Regions from separate parts of the Lysinibacillus sp. ACHW1.5 genome, predicted to be linked through region 1. Evidence: riboswitches for the same ligand, from Rfam matches in the RefSeq annotation. Region 1 holds a riboswitch; each other region holds the start of a gene.
What was found. Region 1 has a riboswitch for thiamine pyrophosphate ahead of thiW (energy coupling factor transporter S component ThiW). Riboswitches for the same ligand answer to the same signal wherever they lie in the genome.

Region 1 (6,960 bases):
ACTTTGGCTTCTACTTATTATTATTCCTTCATGGATTAATCTTTTGTTAAAAACATATGCCTTTATCGGCATCTTTGGGTTATACGGGCCTATTAATGCATTTATCGAAGTATTTGGCTTCGATCCAAAGCAAATGCTCTTTACTGATATTAGCTTTGTCTTTGTGTCGGTCTATATTTTTATTCCATTTATGATTTTACCGATCTTCAATTCTTTAGATCGTTTAAACCCAACGCTCATTTATGCAGCACGGGATTTGGGTGCTTCGGCTTTTACAACCTTCCGCCGTGTTGTTTTACCATTGACAATGGATGGCGTTAAATCTGGTATTCAAGTTGTCTTTATCCCTGCCCTATCCCTGTTCATGATTACTCGCTTAATTGCAGGGAACCGTGTCATTACTCTAGGCACAGCGATTGAACAGCAATTCCTTGTGACGCAAAACTGGGGTATGGGTTCCACTATTGCTGTATTCTTAATTTTATTCATGGTGATTATCATGCTAATTACGGGACAAAAGGATAAAGGAGGTCGCGTACGATGAACAAACTATCTGCTTCAGCCAAAGTCTATTTAACAATTGTTTTTATCGTTCTCTATGCTCCAATTTTCTATTTAATCTTTTACTCGTTTAATAGTGGCGGCTCCATGAATAATTTTGAATCCTTTACTTTGGAGCATTATCAAGCTGTTTTTGAAGATTCGCGTCTTCTTGTTATATTAATAAATACGGTCATCGTGGCATTACTTTCTGCTCTCATTTCTACTATTATTGGTACGCTAGGAGCAATTGGAATTGTGACGGTTAAGGATTCTAAAATGCGTAATACTTTATTATCCTTAAACAATGTCTTAATCGTCAGCCCAGACGTAATTATCGGGGCTAGCTTTTTAATTTTATTTACAATGGTAGGTATTAAACTGGGCTTTGCATCTGTTTTATTAGCACATGTTGCATTTAGTGTACCGATTGTTGTATTAATGGTTTTACCAAAGCTACTAGAAATGAATAACTCATTAATCGATGCAGCATTAGATTTAGGGGCAACGAAAAAGGACGTTATGATGCGTGTCATTCTTCCTTATATTCAGCCAGGGATTTTTGCAGGCTTCTTCCTTGCCCTTACGTATTCATTAGATGATTTTGCCGTGACATTCTTTGTAACAGGTAATGGCTTTAGTACTTTATCCGTAGAAATTTATTCAATGGCCCGCGCAGGAATTTCTCTAACAGTGAATGCAATTTCAGGTTTAGTATTCTTCGTTACGGTTTTAGTTGTTGTTGGTTATTATTTCATGACAAGTCGTACGAGTAAAAGAATGGAGGGGCAACGATGAAGTCACTAATTCAAGCTACCATCGCCATCCTTGTCGTTTCAGCCCTTTTATTCTATGCGGCTGATGCCTTAAGTGCGGGTGGCGGTAAAAGTGGAAAAGACACGTTAACCATCTTTAACTGGGGAGAATATATTGATCCTGATTTGTTAAAAGAATTTGAAAAAGAAACAGGCATTCATGTCATCTATGAAACATTCGATTCCAATGAAGCTATGATGACAAAGATTCAGCAAGGCGGAACAGCCTACGATATTGCTGTCCCTTCTGAATATATGATTGAGAAGATGAAGGAAGAAGAATTATTGATTCCTTTAGATAAAACGAAAATCCCTAATTTTAAAAATATTGATCCTTACTTTTTAGATTTACCATTCGATGCTAACAATAAATATTCTGTCCCTTATTTTTGGGGAACAGTAGGTATTGTCTACAATCCAAGCCTTGTTGGAGACTTAGACTTCTCCTCTTGGGATGATTTATGGGACCCTTCTTTAAAGCGAAAAGTCTTTTTAGTAGATGGTGCGCGCGAAGTCATTGGGATGGGCTTAAACAGTCTTGGCTATTCTCTGAATTCACTAGATGATCAGGAACTTCGTGAAGCTACTGACAAACTAATCACCCTTGCACCAAATGTAAAAGCAATCATTGGAGATGAAATTACACCATTAATGATCAATAATGAAGCAACCGTTGCCCTTACGTGGTCTGGCCAAGCAGCTGACATGATGTATGAAAATGAAGAGTTAGACTTTGCTGTACCTGAGGAAGGCTCAAACTTATGGTTTGATAATATGGTCATCCCAAAGACATCGAAGAATATTGATGGTGCCCACGCCTTTATAAACTTCATGCTAAGTGCTGAATCAGGTGCTCAAAATGCCGATTTTGTAGGCTATTCTACGCCTAATCTTGCAGCTATGGACTTAATGGACGAAGAAGTTGTTTCTGACGAACGCTACTATCCTTCTGAAGAACAACGCGATACATTAGAGGTCTACAAAAACTTAGGACCTGATTATTTAGGGAAATACAACGAATTATTTTTAGAATTTAAAATGGGTATCCGATAATTCAACTAGCGAATTGACTTTTACATCAATTCGCTAGTTTTTTTTCTCTTCTTATTTAACTGACTATTAAATAAGAACATTTTCAATTGACTATTTGCATTATTATATTTAGAAAATATTTTGTCTGAATTTTAATAGATTTTCACATCAGTATTCTTGTGATATTCCTTCTGATGCGCTATAACATCGCTACAATTTATAGCCATGCTTTATGCCATTACAGACAGACTCTCACATTTTTTAATTCTCACTTTATAAGAGAAGTCCATAGATTGTTGTTGCTTTACTAATTTATCCCCATAGCTTCTTTTCCCCTCAATTTTTATGACTAACATCTATTATTTCTTCATGCATAGGTGCGCGGATGAAAACTTTTGTGGAAAACCATTCTAAATATAGAACCAGTACGATAATCTTAACTATTAGCCAAGCAATAATTCTTTATGATAGACTGTACTATATTTGATTACAAAAAGGGGGTTCATTCGATGACCCAGCAGAAGTCCAATAAGGCGGCTTTGTATATTTTAATGTTTAATATGTTTATCGCAATGGGAAGTATTGGCATTATTATTCCTGTCATGCCAGAGTATTTAAAAATATTTGGTGCAGCAGGACAAGTTCTAGGTATGCTAATCGCAACGTTCGCCTTAGCTCAATTCGTATTTTCTCCTATTGCTGGGAATCTTTCAGATCAGTACGGACGAAAAAATTTAATTATTTTCGGTCTTATCGTAACAGGTCTTGCACAAATCGGATTTGGCCTTGCTACAGATGTATGGATGCTCTTTTTAGCACGATTTTTAGGTGGTCTAGGTTCCGCATTTGTTGCACCTCCTATTATGGCTTTTGTCGCTGACGTCACAACCTATGAAGAACGTGGGAAAGGTATGGGGATGTTGGGTGCCGCTATGTCTCTTGGCTTTATGATTGGACCTGGTATTGGTGGCTTTTTAGCAAAGGTAAGCTTACATTTCCCATTTTTCACAGCTGGAGCTGCAGCCATTGTAGCATCTATTTTATCTTACTTTTTATTACCTTCTACCAAACCAAACACTGCGCAACAGAAACAAAAGCAAGACAATCTGGCGAAGCAAATGGCTCGTTCCATACATATGCCTTATTTTGTTATGCTCATAATTATGCTGGTGTTCTCGTTTGGAATTGCAAATTTCCAAACGACATTGTCATTATTTGTGACAGAAAAGTTTAATTACACACCTGTAGATATAGCGATTATATTAGTTGTTGGTGGTGCTTTTGGAGTAGTAGTACAAATGTTTATTATTACACCACTGTTCAATCGTTATGGTGAAATGAAAGTAGTACTAGTAAATTTATTTATTGCATCCGTTGCTATTTTCTTAATATTATTTGTTTCTGGCTTTGCCCTTATTTTAGTTGTAGCAACAATTTTCTCTACAGCAACGACATTAATTCGTCCAGCTGTTAATACACTCATCTCAAAGCTTGCAGAGAAAGAGCAGGGATTTGCTGCGGGCTTGAATAATGCCTATATGAGCCTCGGAAATATGATTGGACCCGCTTTGGCAGGTTTATTATTTGACTGGAATATGAATAGCCCATATATTTTCGGTTCTATCATATTATTAGCCTGTTTCTTCCTTGCGCTCATCTGGACAGTGAAAAAAGCACCTCATTTAATGCATCCCGATACAAAATAGTCTGAAAAATCATTGACTATTTTTAGCAGTATGGTACATTATTGTTGATTCACAAAATTGAATGATTTTAACCACTAGGGGAGTCTTTAAAAGGCTGAGACGTATATGGTAATATACGGACCCTTTGAACCTGATCTAGTTCACACTAGCGGAGGGAAGTGGCGCTACTTGCTGTTGTCACTATATACACGCAAGGCCGCTTCCTATTGTTTAAAGGGGGTGGCCTTTTTATTTTTCCTCACGAACTTTACCAAAAGGAGTGAACTTTATGTCAATTCGTAAATTAACAGTCATGGCTTTATTAGTAGCCGTTGCTGTTGCAGGCTCTACTTTCGTATCCATCCCAACAGGCATCGCACGTGCTTACCCCGTTCAGCATGCGATTAATGTGATAGGAGCCATTATACTTGGGCCTGTACCAACTGTTATAGTTGCCTTTGTCACTGCCATCATTCGTATCCTTACTGGAACAGGCTCTCTACTAGCTATCCCTGGTAGTATCATCGGTGCGGTCTGTGCTGCTCTTGCCTATAAAAATAGCAATAAAATGTGGTTAGCTGGTATCGGAGAGGTTATCGGAACGGGCATTCTGGCTTCACTTATTGCCGTCCCTTATGCAAAATTATTCATGGGAACATCTGTAGCAGCATTCTTCTTCCTACCAGCCTTTTTAACATCAAGTACGATCGGTGCTATTTTAGGTGTAATGGTTGCGAGTAGCTTGCGTAAAACAGAGCTCGTAAAGAGATTTAATTCTTCTCTTTATTAAGAGGTATTGGATTATGAGCATTCATTGAGCTGCGGGCAGTCCAATTTGGAGCGCCTTTCTCCTCCTTATGAGCAAAGAGTCCACTTTGTAGATCATCTTCCCCTCTCTACAAAGGGGATAACTCTCTATTTCAAGCAACATAAAAAAAGCAGTGCAAAACTATTCGAGTTTGCACTGCTTCCTCTATTTAAGATCGTTTTTTCATGCCTTTTAACAACTGTGCTACATTTGTATCTTCTGCTTGTATAGTTTTTTCCTCAACCAGCGGCTCTTTTCTCTTCACATTCGTTAGGAAATTCCAACCAAAGCGTCTTATGGTAATATCAATAAAGAAAAGAAGCATACTTGCTAAGAGTAGCCATGTGGCAATATTTTGCCGATCTGCTCCTTTTGTCGTAAAGTCACGGAAAACATCTTGTGGTTCCTTTAAAACAGTGCCTCCTGTTCGTTTAGTTAACTCTTCTATCAGTTGGTTATTTACAGGGAGTAGTTCGTATTCAGCACTATAAGGAACACTTAGCCCTGCCTGATAAATGGCCTTCTTTTCATCTGCTACACGGAAGAAAATTAATCCAGGTTCAGCTTGTACTACAGCTCGAACTTGGGTTGCGGAAATGGTTTCAAGTTGTGTTTCTAGCTCCTCCCCTGCCTCATTTACCGCTACAATATCTAAAAATGCAGCTTCATTTGTAGGGTCTGTAATCATAAAGGAACCATCTGCTTCCAATCTTACATCATAGGCTACATCATTGTAGCTTGGTAGCATCTGAGAAATAAGTGTTTGCCAAAATGCTCCCCAATTCTGCCATCTTGCCCAATCTCCTGTCCATTTACCCGTTGAATCAGATGTAAAGGCAAATGTTTTACCAAGACCATATTGCCACTGCGCTAACACAGGATCTTCCTTCTCGCTTTCTGCTACAACAGTAGCCCCCTGTTTTGCCGTTGTCCCAATATATGCATTCATTTGTGGGACCCCATTTGCAAACAGCGAGTTCCATCCTGCTGCATTATAAATTGCTGGATAGAATGGATTGTCCTCAATATAGGTGCGGGAAATCATAGCTGTTTCACGAGATAAAATAGACGGAATGGTTTGCTCATCTATGACATCATAGAAACGTCCACTACCCATGTCACTAAGCGCTTCTAATAAGTTCGCATCAGCATCTTGTCCAATCGCTACTGTCGATAAGGTTATACCATTTTCTTTTCCTTCAGTAATTAAATCCTCATAATTCCCTGCCTGTGATTGCCCATCTGTTAAGAGAATAATATGCTTACGTTGGAGCTTTAAATCAGCAAGGTTCTCGTAGGCTTTAGCTAATGAACTATAGATTTCTGTTCCCCCACCAGGTGTTACTGATAAAATAGTATCCACAGCCTCTTCTTTACTGCTAAGAGGCCCTGTCTCTATAATCTCCCAAGGACGATCATCAAAGGCAATGAATCCTAATGTATCCTCGTCTCGCAACATCTCAACAGAACGTGCCGCTGCTTCCTTAGCAAGCTCAAGCTTCGAGCCTTGCATACTGCCAGAACGGTCAAGTACAATCACTAACCCTAAGGAAGGTAATTGCTCTTTGCCCTTAATTTCCATTTCCACTGGCAATAAGGTTTCAATCGGTGTTTTAAAATAGCCGCCTAGACCAAAACTATTTTCTCCACCCACCATTGTAAAACCAACCCCAAAGTTTTTGACTGCTTGCTCAATAACACTCATTTTTGCTTCACCCACTAAATGACCTGGCACATTGTCGAAAATAATAGCATTATATTGCAAATAGCTGGACAGTTCATTTGGTAGACTGTCGGGCGCTACAACATCATAGGCAATGGATTGACTACCAAGTGCTGCTGCGATGGGTGAAGCTGTTTCATAACCATTAACGATTAATAAATGTGGTTCACTTTGAACCATTGTGACACTAGTTAACTTATTGTTTTCAAAAATGGCATCCTGACCAACTTGAACAACGGCTTCATATTTTACAAGTCCTTCAGCTGTTGCTGCATGTTTATAGGTAAACACATTCGTGCCTTCAGTCAGCTCAACTGCCTCTTTATGAATAAGCTCATCATTTTCATATAGTAATAG
Region 2 (6,960 bases), 1.5 Mb from region 1:
ATGCTTTAATTCTGGAGCTGTTTGTCTAAATCCATCCATCGCTGCAATGACAATCGGGAAAAAGCACACAAGACAGATAATGATAAGCTTCGGTAATAGGCCAAAGCCAAACCAAATAATAAGGAGCGGTGCCAAGACTAGAATAGGAACATTCTGCGACATAATAAGAATTGGATAAAACAGTTCTCGAATAAATGTAAATCGATGCAACACTATTGCCACCGTTAGCCCACAAGCGATGCCAATGGCTAATCCTAGTAGAGCTAATTGTACTGTAGCGAATGCATGTGGTAGAAAGGTTTGATACGACTGGATGGCTTCTGACAAAATACTACTTGGTGTGGGTACTAACCAATGAGGAACTTCAGCAAACCGCACGATTAGTTCCCATATGAATAAGAGGAAGGCGATAAAAATTATCGTCCTTCCCTTCTGTAATGCACGTTTCATTACTGATATTTCTCCGTTAATGTCTCCATCGTAATACCCGTTGGCTGATATAAAATTTTCACTTGTGTAATGACATTAATGGCACCAAGCTCGATCATCTTCTCATTCATTTTTTCAATGATTTGGAGCAATGTTGAAAGCTCACCCTCCATCGTTGTTTCCAATGGATGTACCTCATATTTCACTCCAGAAGCATCGATTACCGCAATTGCTGCATCGACATATGGTATAACATCTTCATATTTCTCTGTCTTCGGAATGATTTGTACACTGATTAATGAATTTGCCATCTTATTTGGCCTCCTTTTTAGGTAAGAAATCATTAGTAAAGGCTTTTTTCGCATCAAATTCGCCCTCTAGTACTTGATTGCTTGACATCCATTTCGCATAATTTTCCCACACAGAAAGCTTTTGCTCTCCCCATTGCTTGGCATCATCCTGGTATTTATCAGCCAGCCATTCCTGACTTTTATGCACTAACGTTTTATCTAAATCAGGGGCCGCTTCGATTAAAATATCAGCCGCTTCACTTGGGTTTTTAATTGCGTATTCATAGCCCTTCGATGCGGCTGCCACAAAGGCTTTGACTACATCGGGGTTGTCCTGTATCATTTTTTCATTTGTAGCTAAAACCGGCGTATAATAATCCAATTGATCACTATAGTCTGTAAGATATAGCATATTAATCTTTTCCCCACGCAGCTCAGCCTCAATACCAGTCCATGCATAATAAATCCAAGCAAAATCTATATCTTTTTCCATCATTGTGAAGAAATCTAAATCCCCTGCATTGACGATATCTAGCTTATTAATATCTGCCTTTTCTTTTTGCATGAGTGATTGTAAAACGGCTTGCTCTAATGGCGCGCCCCAACCACCATAGGTTTTACCTTCAAAATCCTTTGGCGATGTAATGCCCTTCGAAGCAATAGAAGCAAAGCCAGATGTATTATGCTGTATAATTGCTGCGATGGAGACCAGCGGCACACCCTGTACTCGTGCCTGTGTTATGCCTTCCTGATAGCTCACGCCAAAATCCGCCTTTCCAGAAGCAACAAGCTGATCTGCGCCCGCCTCGCCAGGCATAATAATATCAACATCTAAGCCCTGTTCCTCAAAATAACCGAGTTTTTTTGCAGCATATAGTCCTGTATGATTTGTATTCGGCGTCCAATCCAGTACCACAGACACCTTTTTCAGCTTGTCAGCAGCCTGCTTGTCATCCTTGTCACTACAGCCTACTAATGTCAATAGTGCTGCCAATAAAATAAAAAACCATTTTTTCATGCGAAAGCCTCCCAGTTTGTAATATGAAAGTGTTCATGCATGAATGTTGTCACCAGAAGAAAGCGTATACAATGTTGGCAAGCTGTTGCTTGAAAACATAAAAAACGCCTAGGATTCCTCCCAGACGTATTGCAATCAATCTTCAAAACTTTGCTTTTTGATTAGATGTTCCCTACGCTGGTACGAGCCAAATCAGGTTCAAAGGGTCAGCGTCTACCGGACACAATCTCAGCTAGCAATTACTAGCCCCCCTACATTCTTTCGCTATGAACTTTTCGATGATTATTATACCCATAGTTTCACTTAAATGACAAGGTGCTATTTTTGAATAGAGCTTAAAGCCCAGCGCTCCTAAGAGGCTGGGCATGCTTTTAGCTTGGTTTCTGTTCTTTTTTGGCTGTTACAACATGAGAAATTGCTCCATCTGTTGCAATATCCACTTTAAATGAACCATTGGAATGTCGATCCGCACGAGACAATGCTTGTACGTCAATCATCTCTTGAACACCTTTTTCAGTTTCAATCACAACCTGCTCCTCGTCTGTTGCTTGAACAACTGCCACAATTCGGTGAGGGTTTGCTTTTAACTCTGTTAATACTTTTAGTCCACGTTTTGCACGACTTGCTACTTCAACTTCAGCAACATTCATTTTCTTCACGGCCCCACGCTGTGTCACAATCACTACATAGTTGGTAACATCAGGCTGTAACACATTGACTCCAACTAAGGCTTCTCCATCTTTTAGTGTGATCCCTTTCACACCGCCTGTTTTCACACCTGTAACTGGTAACTCCTCCATAGGGAAACGAATCGCATAGGCTGTATCCGTTGTGAGCATCAGCTCCACGTCATCTGTTACAAATGATGCATAGATCATCGCATCACCAGCCTTGACGTTCATCGTTTTAATTGGCTTTGAATAACGTGTTACCGCATAGTCTGCGAGTGGTGAGCGCTTAATTTGGCCATCTTTTGTGGCTGTGAAGACATACGTATTTGGCTGGTCAAAGGTTTCGAAGCCATAAACCGCAATAATGGATTCATCTTCCCCTGTTGGCACAATACTTGAAATATGCTGGCCGAGATCCTTCCAGCGTATATCAGGCAGCTCATGAACAGGCTGATAAATATAATTGCCTCGATTTGTGAACAGCAATAGATGGTGCTGTGTATTTAAGTTTGCTTCATACAATAAATAATCTGAATCCTTCATGGCAAAATCTTGCCCGTTTGAAGCGGCATGGGAACGTGTGGATGTACGTTTAATATAACCATCCTTCGTTACTGTTACGACAACCTCTTCACTTGGCACAAGGACATCCAATGTAATTTTAATTTCTTCAATTTCTTGCTCAATCTTCGAGCGACGAGGCTCTGTAAAGCGCTTCTTAATATCTAGTAACTCTTGTTTAATAACACGCACTAGCTTTGCTTCACTTTGTAGAATCCCCTCTAGCTTCGCAATTAGCTTATTTAACTCGTCCTGTTCATGACGAAGCTCTGTAATATCCGTATTCGTTAAACGATATAATTGCAGGCTTACAATGGCCTCTGCCTGTACCTCTGTAAAATCAAACTTTGCTTGTAAATTAAGCTTCGCATCCTTCTTATCATTTGAAGAACGAATCGTCGCAATGACTTCATCTAAAATGGAAAGGGCTTTAATTAATCCATCTACAATATGAGAACGATCCTTTGCCTTTTGCAAATCATAAATGGAACGGTTTGTTACCACTTCTTTTTGGTGGGCAATATAGGCATCTAGCAATAAAGGCAATGTCATCATCGTTGGACGACGATTATGAATGGCAATCATATTAAAATTATAAGCTACCTGTAAATCCGTTGTTTTAAACAAGTACTGTAAAATTCCTTGTCCTGGTACATCCTTTTTCAGCTCAATTACGACACGTAACCCTGTACGGTCTGATTCATCACGAATTTCCGCAATGCCTTCTAGTCGTTTATCTACCCGTTGCTCATCAATTTTTTTCACAAGATTCGCTTTATTTACATCATATGGTAACTCAGTGATAACAATTTGCTCTTTACCACCCTTGATTGGTTCAACAACTGCTTGTGCACGGACGATGATTTTACCCCGACCTGTTTCATACGCCTTTTTAATGCCATCAACACCTTGAATGATTCCACCCGTTGGGAAATCAGGTCCTTTAATCACCGTCATCAATTCATCTACAGTAACATTAGGCTTGTCTAAGCGCATCAACACAGCATCCAGTACTTCATCTAAGGCATGTGGCGGAATATCTGTCGCATACCCAGCAGAAATTCCTGTAGAGCCATTGACTAAAAGGTTAGGAAAACGTGCTGGTAATACAGTTGGCTCCATATCCTGATCATCAAAGTTTGGCACAAATTCGACCGTTTTCTTGCCAATATCTCGTAGCATTTCAGCGGCAATAGCTGATAGTCTCGCCTCTGTATACCGCATTGCAGCTGGTGGATCGCCATCTACCGAGCCATTGTTCCCGTGCATCTCAATGAGCATATGACGTGCCTTCCAGTCCTGACTCATCCGTACCATCGCTTCATACACAGAGCTATCGCCGTGCGGATGATAGTTACCAATTACATTACCCACTGTTTTTGCGGATTTACGGAACGGCTTATCATGTGTGTTGCCTTCCGTAAACATCGCATATAAAATACGGCGCTGTACTGGTTTAAGACCGTCACGTGCATCAGGCAACGCGCGGTCTTGAATAATATATTTACTATAGCGACCAAAACGGTCACCCATTACTTCTTCTAACGGTAAATCTTGAAACTTTTCTGTACTACTCATGCTTGGTCCTCCTCTTGTTGGATGAATTCATTCTCTAAAATGTTAGAATCATCCTCCATACCGAAGTCTACATTGGCTTCGATCCATTTACGACGTGGTTCCACCTTATCACCCATTAACGTCGTGACACGTCTCTCCGCTCGTGCACCATCCTCGATTGTGACACGAATTAATGTCCGTGTTTCAGGGTTCATTGTTGTGTCCCATAGTTGGTCTGCATTCATCTCACCAAGACCTTTATAGCGCTGTAATATGTAACCCTTTCCAACCTTCTTGATGGCCTTTTGTAAGTCACTTTCTGTCCAAGCATATTCAATGACTTCTTTTTTTCCTGTACCTCTTGAGACTTTATAAAGCGGCGGTAGTGCGATATAGACCTTTCCAGACTCAATGAGCGGACGCATATAACGATAGAAGAATGTTAATAGCAAGACTTGAATATGTGCCCCATCCGTATCCGCATCGGTCATGATGACTACTTTATTGTAGGCAGAATCCTCCACCGCAAAATCCGTGCCAACACCTGCCCCAATCGCATGGATAATCGTTGAAATTTCTTCGTTTTTCATAATATCCTGTAGCTTGGCTTTTTCTGTGTTGATGACCTTCCCGCGCAATGGCAGAATCGCTTGGAATGTACGGTCACGTCCTTGTTTAGCAGAGCCACCCGCAGAATCCCCCTCGACTAAATACAGCTCATTTTTTGCTGCATTACGTGACTGAGCTGGCGTTAATTTTCCAGATAAAATCGTACTACCCTTTTTATTTTTCTTGCCATTTCGTGCATCCTCACGCGCTTTACGAGCTGCTTCACGCACTTGCTGCGCTCGAATCGCTTTACGAACAAGAGAAGCTGATAACTCTGCATTTTCCTCTAGCACATACAAAATTTGCTCAGACACTACACTATCTACTGCAGAACGAGCCTCACTTGTCCCAAGCTTGCCCTTTGTTTGTCCTTCAAATTGCAGTAAATGCTCTGGGATACGAACAGACACGATCGCTGCTAAGCCCTCACGAATATCTGTCCCCTCAAGGTTTTTATCCTTGTCCTTTAACAGGCCAATTTTTCTTGCATATTCATTAAAGACACGCGTCAACGCTGCCTTTGCACCCGTTTCATGTGTACCACCATCACGTGTACGGACATTATTAACAAATGATAAAATCGTTTCTGAATAACCATCGTTATACTGGAAAGCGAACTCTACTTCGATTTCATCCTGTACGCCTTCTACATATTTTACTGGATGAAGAACATCTTTTTCCTCATTCAAATACGCAACGAAAGCCTCGATGCCATTCTCATAAAAGAACACATCGCTCTTGCCTTCCTCGCGCTCATCAATTAATTCAATTTTTAAGCCCTTTAATAAAAAGGCTGATTCACGTAATCGTTCTGCTAACGTATCATAATTGAATTTTGTGACAGAGAAGATCGTTTCATCTGGTAAGAAATGAACAAGCGTTCCTGTCTGCTTGGTCTGCCCAATGTTTTCAAGTGTTGTGACAGGCTGTCCACCATGCTCAAAGCGTTGACGATACTTTTTACCATCGCGATGGATTGTCACCTCTAAAAATGTTGAGAGCGCATTCACAACGGAAGAACCAACACCATGTAAACCTCCACTTGTTTTATAGCCACCTTGACCAAATTTACCACCAGCGTGTAGCACAGTAAAAATAATTTCTGGTGTCGGTTTGCCCATTTTATGCATACCGGTTGGCATTCCACGTCCAAAGTCGCGCACACTCATACTTTGATCTTTATGAATTGTGACAATAATATGAGATCCAAAGCCAGCCAGTGCTTCATCCACCGCATTATCTACGATTTCATACACAAGGTGATGAAGTCCACGGCCATCCGTCGAACCGATATACATGCCAGGTCGTTTGCGTACCGCTTCTAATCCTTCTAATACTTGTATAGCGTCATCATTATAGACGCTAGGTGACTGTTTATTCGTCAAAAAAATTCCCCTCCAAAAAACAAACGCATGTTCTATTTATGTTCTCATCCTAATAATAATAGCATTTCCTGTCAATAGCTAGCGACAGGTCCAATAAAATTTTAAAATTTGCTCACAGTTTTGATCTTTTTTATTAATAGTAAACATCTTCAACAGTTGCTTAAAATTGGTATTTGAGCAAGACAGACTGCTTCTAGCTTCCATCATCATTTGACGCATTGAAGCCTACTTAGTTGCAAAATAAAGTGGTGATGCTTGCACACTACCTCGTGCCTTGCGCTGAAACAGGATAAAGTTAGACTTCTATTCTACCAAAGGAATGAGCGATTGACAAAATTGCCATTTTGCCTATATTTTTATAAAGGTTTTAGTGCTTCCTACAAATTTACGTCTAAAAGCCTAGTCCTCGCTAATAGATTCTCTTTTGTATTGATTCAAGA
Region 3 (6,960 bases), 600 kb from region 1:
ACGGATTTGGTTCTCATACGTATAGCTTTATCAATGCTAATAATGAACGTGTTTGGGTTAAATTCCACTTCCGTACAGAGCAAGGCATTAAGAATTTAACTGGTGCCGAGGCTAATGAGATTATTGGTCAAGACCGCGAATCTTCACAACGTGATTTATATGAAGCAATTGAAAAAGGCGATTTCCCTAAATGGAAAATGTACATTCAGGTAATGACAGAGGAGCAAGCTCGTGAGCTACCATACAACCCATTTGATTTAACAAAGGTATGGTATAAAAAAGACTTCCCATTAATTCCTGTAGGTGAATTCGAGTTAAACAAAAATCCAGACAACTACTTTGCAGAAGTTGAACAAGCTGCATTCGCACCATCTAACATTGTTCCTGGCATCAGCTTCTCACCAGATAAAATGTTACAAGGTCGTATCTTTGCATATGCGGATGCCCAACGCTATCGTCTTGGTGTAAACCACTATATGCTTCCTGTCAACGCACCAAAATGTCCATTCCGTACTTTCCACCGCGATGGAGCAATGCGCTTTGATGGCAATCTTGGTTCGACATTAAGCTATGAACCAAATAGCTATGGTGAGTGGGAGCATAATTTAGACCATAAAGAGCCTGAATTACGTATTGATGGTCATGCAGGTATTCATGATTTCCGTGAAGACGATAATAATTACTTTGAACAACCAGGTAAACTATTCCGTCTATTGACTTCGGAAGAGCAGCAACGCTTATTTGAAAATACCGCGAACGATATGGCTTCTGTTGAAGAATTCATCAAACGCCGTCACATCCTTCACTGCTATCTAGCTGACCCAGCATATGGTGAAGGTGTCGCTAAAGCGATGGGTCTTTCCTTAGAAGGTATGGACCTTACAAATCCATATGTAAAACAACCAACAAACGTTTAATATTCCACGTTATTATTGATATCCAAATCCAACTTTTACTCCATGTGAATCCACTATTCACATGGAGTTTTTTGATTAAGAAAAGGCCTATGTCTATTTTTCTGACATAAGCCTTTTCTTTCATTATTGATAAATTTGACTGCCTGCTTTTTTAAACTCCTCAGCCTTTTCTTTCATACCTTGATGGATCGCTTCAGTCGTATTCAAATCCTTATCTTTCGCATAATTACGAATATCCTGTGAAATTCTCATGCTACAGAATTTAGGCCCGCACATAGAACAAAAGTGTGCTGTTTTTGCTCCCTCTGCTGGCAGTGTCTCATCATGATATTCCACTGCACGCTCGGGATCTAGTGACAGATTGAATTGATCACGCCAACGGAACTCAAAGCGCGCTTTAGACAGCGCATCGTCTCGTTGTTGTGCACCTGGATGACCTTTTGCTAAATCAGCAGCATGTGCAGCAATTTTATAAGTGATAACGCCCACACGAACGTCCTCGCGATTCGGTAAACCAAGATGCTCTTTCGGTGTCACATAACAAAGCATCGCTGTACCAAACCAGCCAATCATGGCTGCCCCAATGGCTGATGTAATGTGGTCATAACCTGGAGCAATATCTGTTGTGAGTGGTCCTAATGTATAGAAGGGCGCTTCCTTACAAGCCTCTAATTGCTTGTCCATATTTTCTTTAATCAGATGCATTGGTACATGACCTGGTCCTTCAACCATCACCTGAACATCATGCTGCCAAGCAATTTGTGTTAGCTCACCTAGTGTTTCAAGCTCTGCAAATTGTGCCTCATCATTGGCATCTGCAATTGAGCCTGGGCGTAAACCATCACCTAAGGAAAAAGCAACATCATAGGCTTTCATAATTTCACAGATTTCCTCAAAGTGTGTATACAGGAAGTTCTCTTGATGATGATATAAACACCACTGAGCCATGATAGAGCCCCCTCGTGATACAATGCCTGTTACACGATTTGCTGTAAGCGGTACATAGCGTAAAAGGACACCTGCATGAATAGTGAAATAATCCACACCCTGCTCAGCTTGCTCGATGAGGGTATCACGATAAACCTCCCACGTTAAATCCTCTGCTACACCATTTACCTTTTCTAAAGCCTGATAAATTGGCACTGTTCCCACTGGTACTGCAGCATTTCGAATAATCCATTCTCTCGTTGTATGAATATGTTTACCAGTCGATAAATCCATAATATTATCTGCGCCCCATCGAGTTGCCCAGGTCATTTTCTCAACTTCTTCTGCAATGGAAGAAGATACAGCAGAATTCCCGATATTCGCATTGATCTTTACATGAAAATTACGCCCAATAATCATTGGCTCTGCCTCAGGGTGATTAATATTAGAAGGCATTATAGCACGCCCAGCTGCAATTTCTGAACGTACAAATTCAGGATCCATATTTTCACGAATCGCTACAAACTCCATTTCATGGGTTATAATTCCCTTTCGTGCATAGTGAAGCTGTGTCACATTTTTACCTTTTTTAGCACGCAAAGGCTTTCTCGCCAACTCAGGAAAGACATTTTCTTGAATACGCGGGTCATCAACATGACGAAAGCCATTATCCTCAGGTTTAATGGAGCGTCCCTCATATGCTTCTACATCCCCTCGCTCTTGAATCCATGCATTTCGTAAGGCAGGTAAACCTTTCGTAATATCTACTTGGTAGGCTGGATCTGTATAGGGCCCACTTGTATCATATACTCGAATAGGAGCATTTTCTTCATTTCCAAAGCTGCCTGTTGTCGGACTTAATGCAATTTCTCGCATAGGTACTAGAATATCTGGGCGTGATCCTTCCACATATACTTTTTTGCTTCCTTCAAAGCTAGACATAATGGTAATATTCTTTTCACTTATTGCTGACATGAGCTACTTCTCTCCCTTAAATATATTTTGATACAAGGACCGAATCTAGCTCACCCAACAATCCAAAAAATAAAGGCCGAATCCAAAATAATTATTTGGATCCGGCCACGAATGTAAAGGTCTATTGATTGCATACTCTGCAATAGCTTCTTAACTTTCCCACGCTGGTATGAGCCAGATCAGGTCCAAAGGGTCAAGAAACTTCGTAGCGTTTCCCTCTCAGCCTGACTCATCAGACTCCCCTAGTTAATACTATTTAGTTTGATGCTAGTGTAGCAGATAATACTAAGAGATGGAAGTTATTTTTTATCTTACTAGGTAAATAATATTTCCGCAAAATAGATCACAATGGTTACAGTTATACAGCTTACAATGGTTGAAAATAAAACAGCTTGCGCGGCTGTTGCTGATTCTACATCATATTCCAATGCTAGACTAGAACTATTACGAGATGTTGGAAAGGCACTAGCTATAAACAGTGATTGTGCGACGACTCCATCTAATCCCAATATATAAATAATGGCTAATGCAACAGAAGGTCCAATAATTAATCGCGTAAAACAGCTGATAAAGACGGTTTTATTAAACATTGATTTCATCTCTAGTTGTGATAATTGCGCGCCTAATGTAATTAAGGCCACAGCAATAAATCCATCTGCCACATGTTCTACTGGTATTTTGATAAACTGTGGAATACCAATATCAAAATAATTCATAGCTGCACCTATAATCAGCGCATGAATAATAGGCATTTTTAAAAAATCCTTAATGATTATCATACCTGACTTTGTAGAAGAAATTAAATTGTATAAACCATATGTATACGTAGTCATATTTTGAAAGATTACGAGCATGACCTGAATGGCTACCCCAATAGGTTGCGTGGCAAATATCATTTGAGCCACTGGAATACCGTAATTGCCCGAGTTAATAAGCACCACACTATTTTTAAAGACAGCTGCCTCTGTTCTAGGTAAACCTAACCCTTTTGCCATAAAATGACTGAGCAACATTTGACTACCGATAAAAAGTACAATAAATAATCCGACCTCTGCCAGTACAGATAACTCCACATGTGTTTCATATAAATTTATAAAAACAGCTGCTGGCATAAAGCAATATGTAATAAGCTGAGACAATGCTTTTAAATTAAAGCGAAATTTCTTTTGTAGTATAGCGCCTATTACAAGTAACACTAAAATAGGTACAACAATTTGAAAGAAAATCATTCCGAGATACATCATTTCAATGTCCCCCTTCCAGTGTGAATAGTAGTGTTGAATTCCTTCTAGGTCAATTTCTCTGGCTTTCACCATAAAGAAGACTGCCTCTATATTGAAGGCAGCCTTTCTTTTTAAGCAAGCTTAAATCGGTTTACAACTTCTTGTAGCTCGTTTGAAATATCGTTCATATTTTGAATAGACTCAGCTACTTTTTGTAATTCTACTTGTTGATCCATTGCAGAAGCACTTACTTGTTCCGCAGAGGCTGCTGTTTGCTCTGAAATAGCCGAAATACTTTGGATAGCCATGATTGCTTGATTTTTATGCTCTAACATGCTAGATAGTTTATTCATTAATTCACTAATAGAATTTGCAATTGAACCTGACAAGTCACTGCTATCTTTAAATGCTAGTTGCGTGCTTTGTACGGACTCATTTTGAGATTGCATTAAATCTGCATTAGATGCAATCACAGCAACCGTCTGCTGAGAATTTTCAAGAATGCTTTCTACTGTACTCTTAATAATTTCTGTTTCATTCTTAGATTGTTCTGCTAGCTTTCTAACTTCCTCTGCAACTACAGCAAATCCTTTACCATGTTCACCAGCACGTGCAGCCTCGATACTTGCATTTAAAGCTAGCAGATTAGTCTGCTCGGTAATACTTTGGATCGAAGCAATAATCTGATTAATATTGGCAATATTGAAAGCTAATGATTCCATTTGCTGCTGAATACGCCCATTCATTTCATTTGTCTCCATATTACGCTCTCTTAAACTTTCAACCTCATGCAATCCTTTTTCTGTTGTTACACCTGTTTTATGAGATAGCTCATCCATTTCATTAGATAGAGCCGTAATCGCATCAATCTGATCTGATAAATCCATCATTCGATAATTTGTTTCTTCTGTATCCTCTGATTGCTTCGAGGCTCCTTGTGCAATCTCGTTGATAGCTACAGAAACCTCTTGACTAGAAGCAACTACCTCATTAAATGCCTCATTTACCTGATTAGAAGATTGGTTCAATAACCTCGTGGAATTTAGTACAGTTTGAATCGCACTATTGGTTTTATCTAACATATTATTATAAGCCACAGCCACTGCACCAATTTCATCAGGCTTAATATATCGCTCTTCTACCTTTTGTGTTAAATCCCCTTCGGCTGCAGTTTCAATCGATGCACGTAAAAATTTAAGTGGTTTTAGTTGTTTATAGATGAATAACACACTTGCAGCTGTCATCAAAACCACCATAATAATGGAAGCAATAATCGTAAATACAAATACATGATTATATGTTTCTAGAATCTTTGATTCAGCTAACACGACTTGAACAGTCCATGTTTCGTCAATACCCTCTAAAATCATTGGAGCAAAAACATTATAGGCCTTTTCCTTCAGTTGATTAGAGTCAACGTACATACTTGTTAGTTCACCATTTTCCATTGTCTTACTAATACTTGTCCAAGTAGGATCCTCTTGCATATTGCGCCCAACTAGCTCATCACCAAAACTGTTAGCTGTTAGCACACCTTTATTCGTAATAATTGCCGCATAACCGCCCTCTGGGGCATTCGATTTTGTTAAATCATTTAAAAAATCTATTGATACATCGGCTGTCAATACACCGAAAAATGATCCGGAAGCATTGATCAATGGCACCGAAATCGTTGTCATTAATACAGATTGTCCGTTGACATTATAATCATAGGGCTCTGTCAAAACTGCACGTCTCTCTTCTTTTGGTACCCAATACCATTCAGAAATACTCTTATCATCAATACCTTCGATTAGAGCAGTCGAGATATCATTTCCGTTCTTACTTAAATAAGGGATAAAGCGATTTTTACTATCTACTAAAGAAGCCTCAGTTGGTTCTAAAATAATAGATTCTTGCTCAAAGATTGCTCCTACTCCAAGAATGTCATTATTGCTAGCTAAATTTTTTTCCATTATGTCTATGACACCTTTGGTAGACAACGTATTATTCTTCTCCATGCTTTCTATGATACGCTTTGTTGTTTGTAATGTCGTATTGGCTTTCTTAAATCTTTCACTCATAATAGCTGCAGAGGATTCAGCAGTTTGCAATGTTCCATGCTCTGCGTCTTCAACACTTTGCTTTTTTATAATAATTCCCGTTATGACAGTATAGGATAAAAATAAAATGAGAAATAATCCTATTATAAGGGAAGAAAGTTTTAAGGCAATTCCTCTTGATTTTTTCATAACTAACACCCCCACTTTTATACTAATAATAATAGATGGATGATTGTATCACAATAAATTATTTAGCGAATAAAGTAGAAAATTTACAGAATTATAGAGAAAAATACCGATACTTTGCTAATCAATTATTTTTCAATATGAATGACTAATGACTTATTTGAATTGAGATTCATAGTAAAACATCCTCTTTGAATTCTAAATTATAGAAAAATATGATATATTAACTATTAAATAGTATGATTGGAGTGACTTACATGAAAAATAAAGCGCTATCAACATTAATGGCCACGGCTATTACAGCGACACTAGTATTACCAATGTCTACTGCGAATGCCGCATCATCTCAAATACAATCAAATTCATATGAGACACATGTAGCAGCAGCCAAAAAAGTAATAGGTGAATCCGTAACGATCAAAAATATAACAAAAGATACTGTGATAACATCTAATGGTACATTTAGAATTCAATCGGCATTAAAGCCCCTATTTGATACTTCAAATAAAGCTGCATTAACCAATGCCCGAGCTACCATTGTAGTGAAAAATGGTCAAATTACGGACGTTACCTCATTAATATTAAACAAAGCAGGTACTAGCAAAAAAACTGTCTATTTTGATGGAGGTGACGCACTAATCTCGGGAGATCTTACTGTAAACGCTGACTATGTAAAGGTTCAAGATGTTA

Region 2: it holds a riboswitch for thiamine pyrophosphate, as region 1 does, so the genes downstream of both, L6W14_RS11460 (ABC transporter substrate-binding protein) here and thiW (energy coupling factor transporter S component ThiW) in region 1, are expected to answer to the same signal.
Region 3: it holds a riboswitch for thiamine pyrophosphate, as region 1 does, so the genes downstream of both, thiC (phosphomethylpyrimidine synthase ThiC) here and thiW (energy coupling factor transporter S component ThiW) in region 1, are expected to answer to the same signal.

Annotation. Positions count from the first base shown of each region.
Region 1 covers NZ_CP091777.1:827,773-834,732, reverse strand. Annotated here, with positions in the region: gene L6W14_RS03815 (ABC transporter permease) at 1-544, shown strand, start outside; gene L6W14_RS03810 (ABC transporter permease) at 541-1,338, shown strand; gene L6W14_RS03805 (ABC transporter substrate-binding protein) at 1,335-2,408, shown strand; gene L6W14_RS03800 (MFS transporter) at 2,897-4,093, shown strand; TPP riboswitch at 4,160-4,267, shown strand; gene thiW (energy coupling factor transporter S component ThiW) at 4,362-4,862, shown strand; gene L6W14_RS03790 (VWA domain-containing protein) at 5,050-6,960, opposite strand, start outside.
Region 2 covers NZ_CP091777.1:2,319,156-2,326,115, forward strand. Annotated here, with positions in the region: gene L6W14_RS11450 (ABC transporter permease) at 1-450, opposite strand, end outside; gene L6W14_RS11455 (thiamine-binding protein) at 450-740, opposite strand; gene L6W14_RS11460 (ABC transporter substrate-binding protein) at 742-1,737, opposite strand; TPP riboswitch at 1,890-2,000, opposite strand; gene parC (DNA topoisomerase IV subunit A) at 2,109-4,547, opposite strand; gene parE (DNA topoisomerase IV subunit B) at 4,544-6,520, opposite strand.
Region 3 covers NZ_CP091777.1:232,460-239,419, reverse strand. Annotated here, with positions in the region: gene L6W14_RS01130 (catalase) at 1-917, shown strand, start outside; gene thiC (phosphomethylpyrimidine synthase ThiC) at 1,041-2,819, opposite strand; TPP riboswitch at 2,959-3,073, opposite strand; gene L6W14_RS01120 (AEC family transporter) at 3,134-4,063, opposite strand; gene L6W14_RS01115 (methyl-accepting chemotaxis protein) at 4,174-6,273, opposite strand; gene L6W14_RS01110 (S-layer protein) at 6,528-6,960, shown strand, end outside.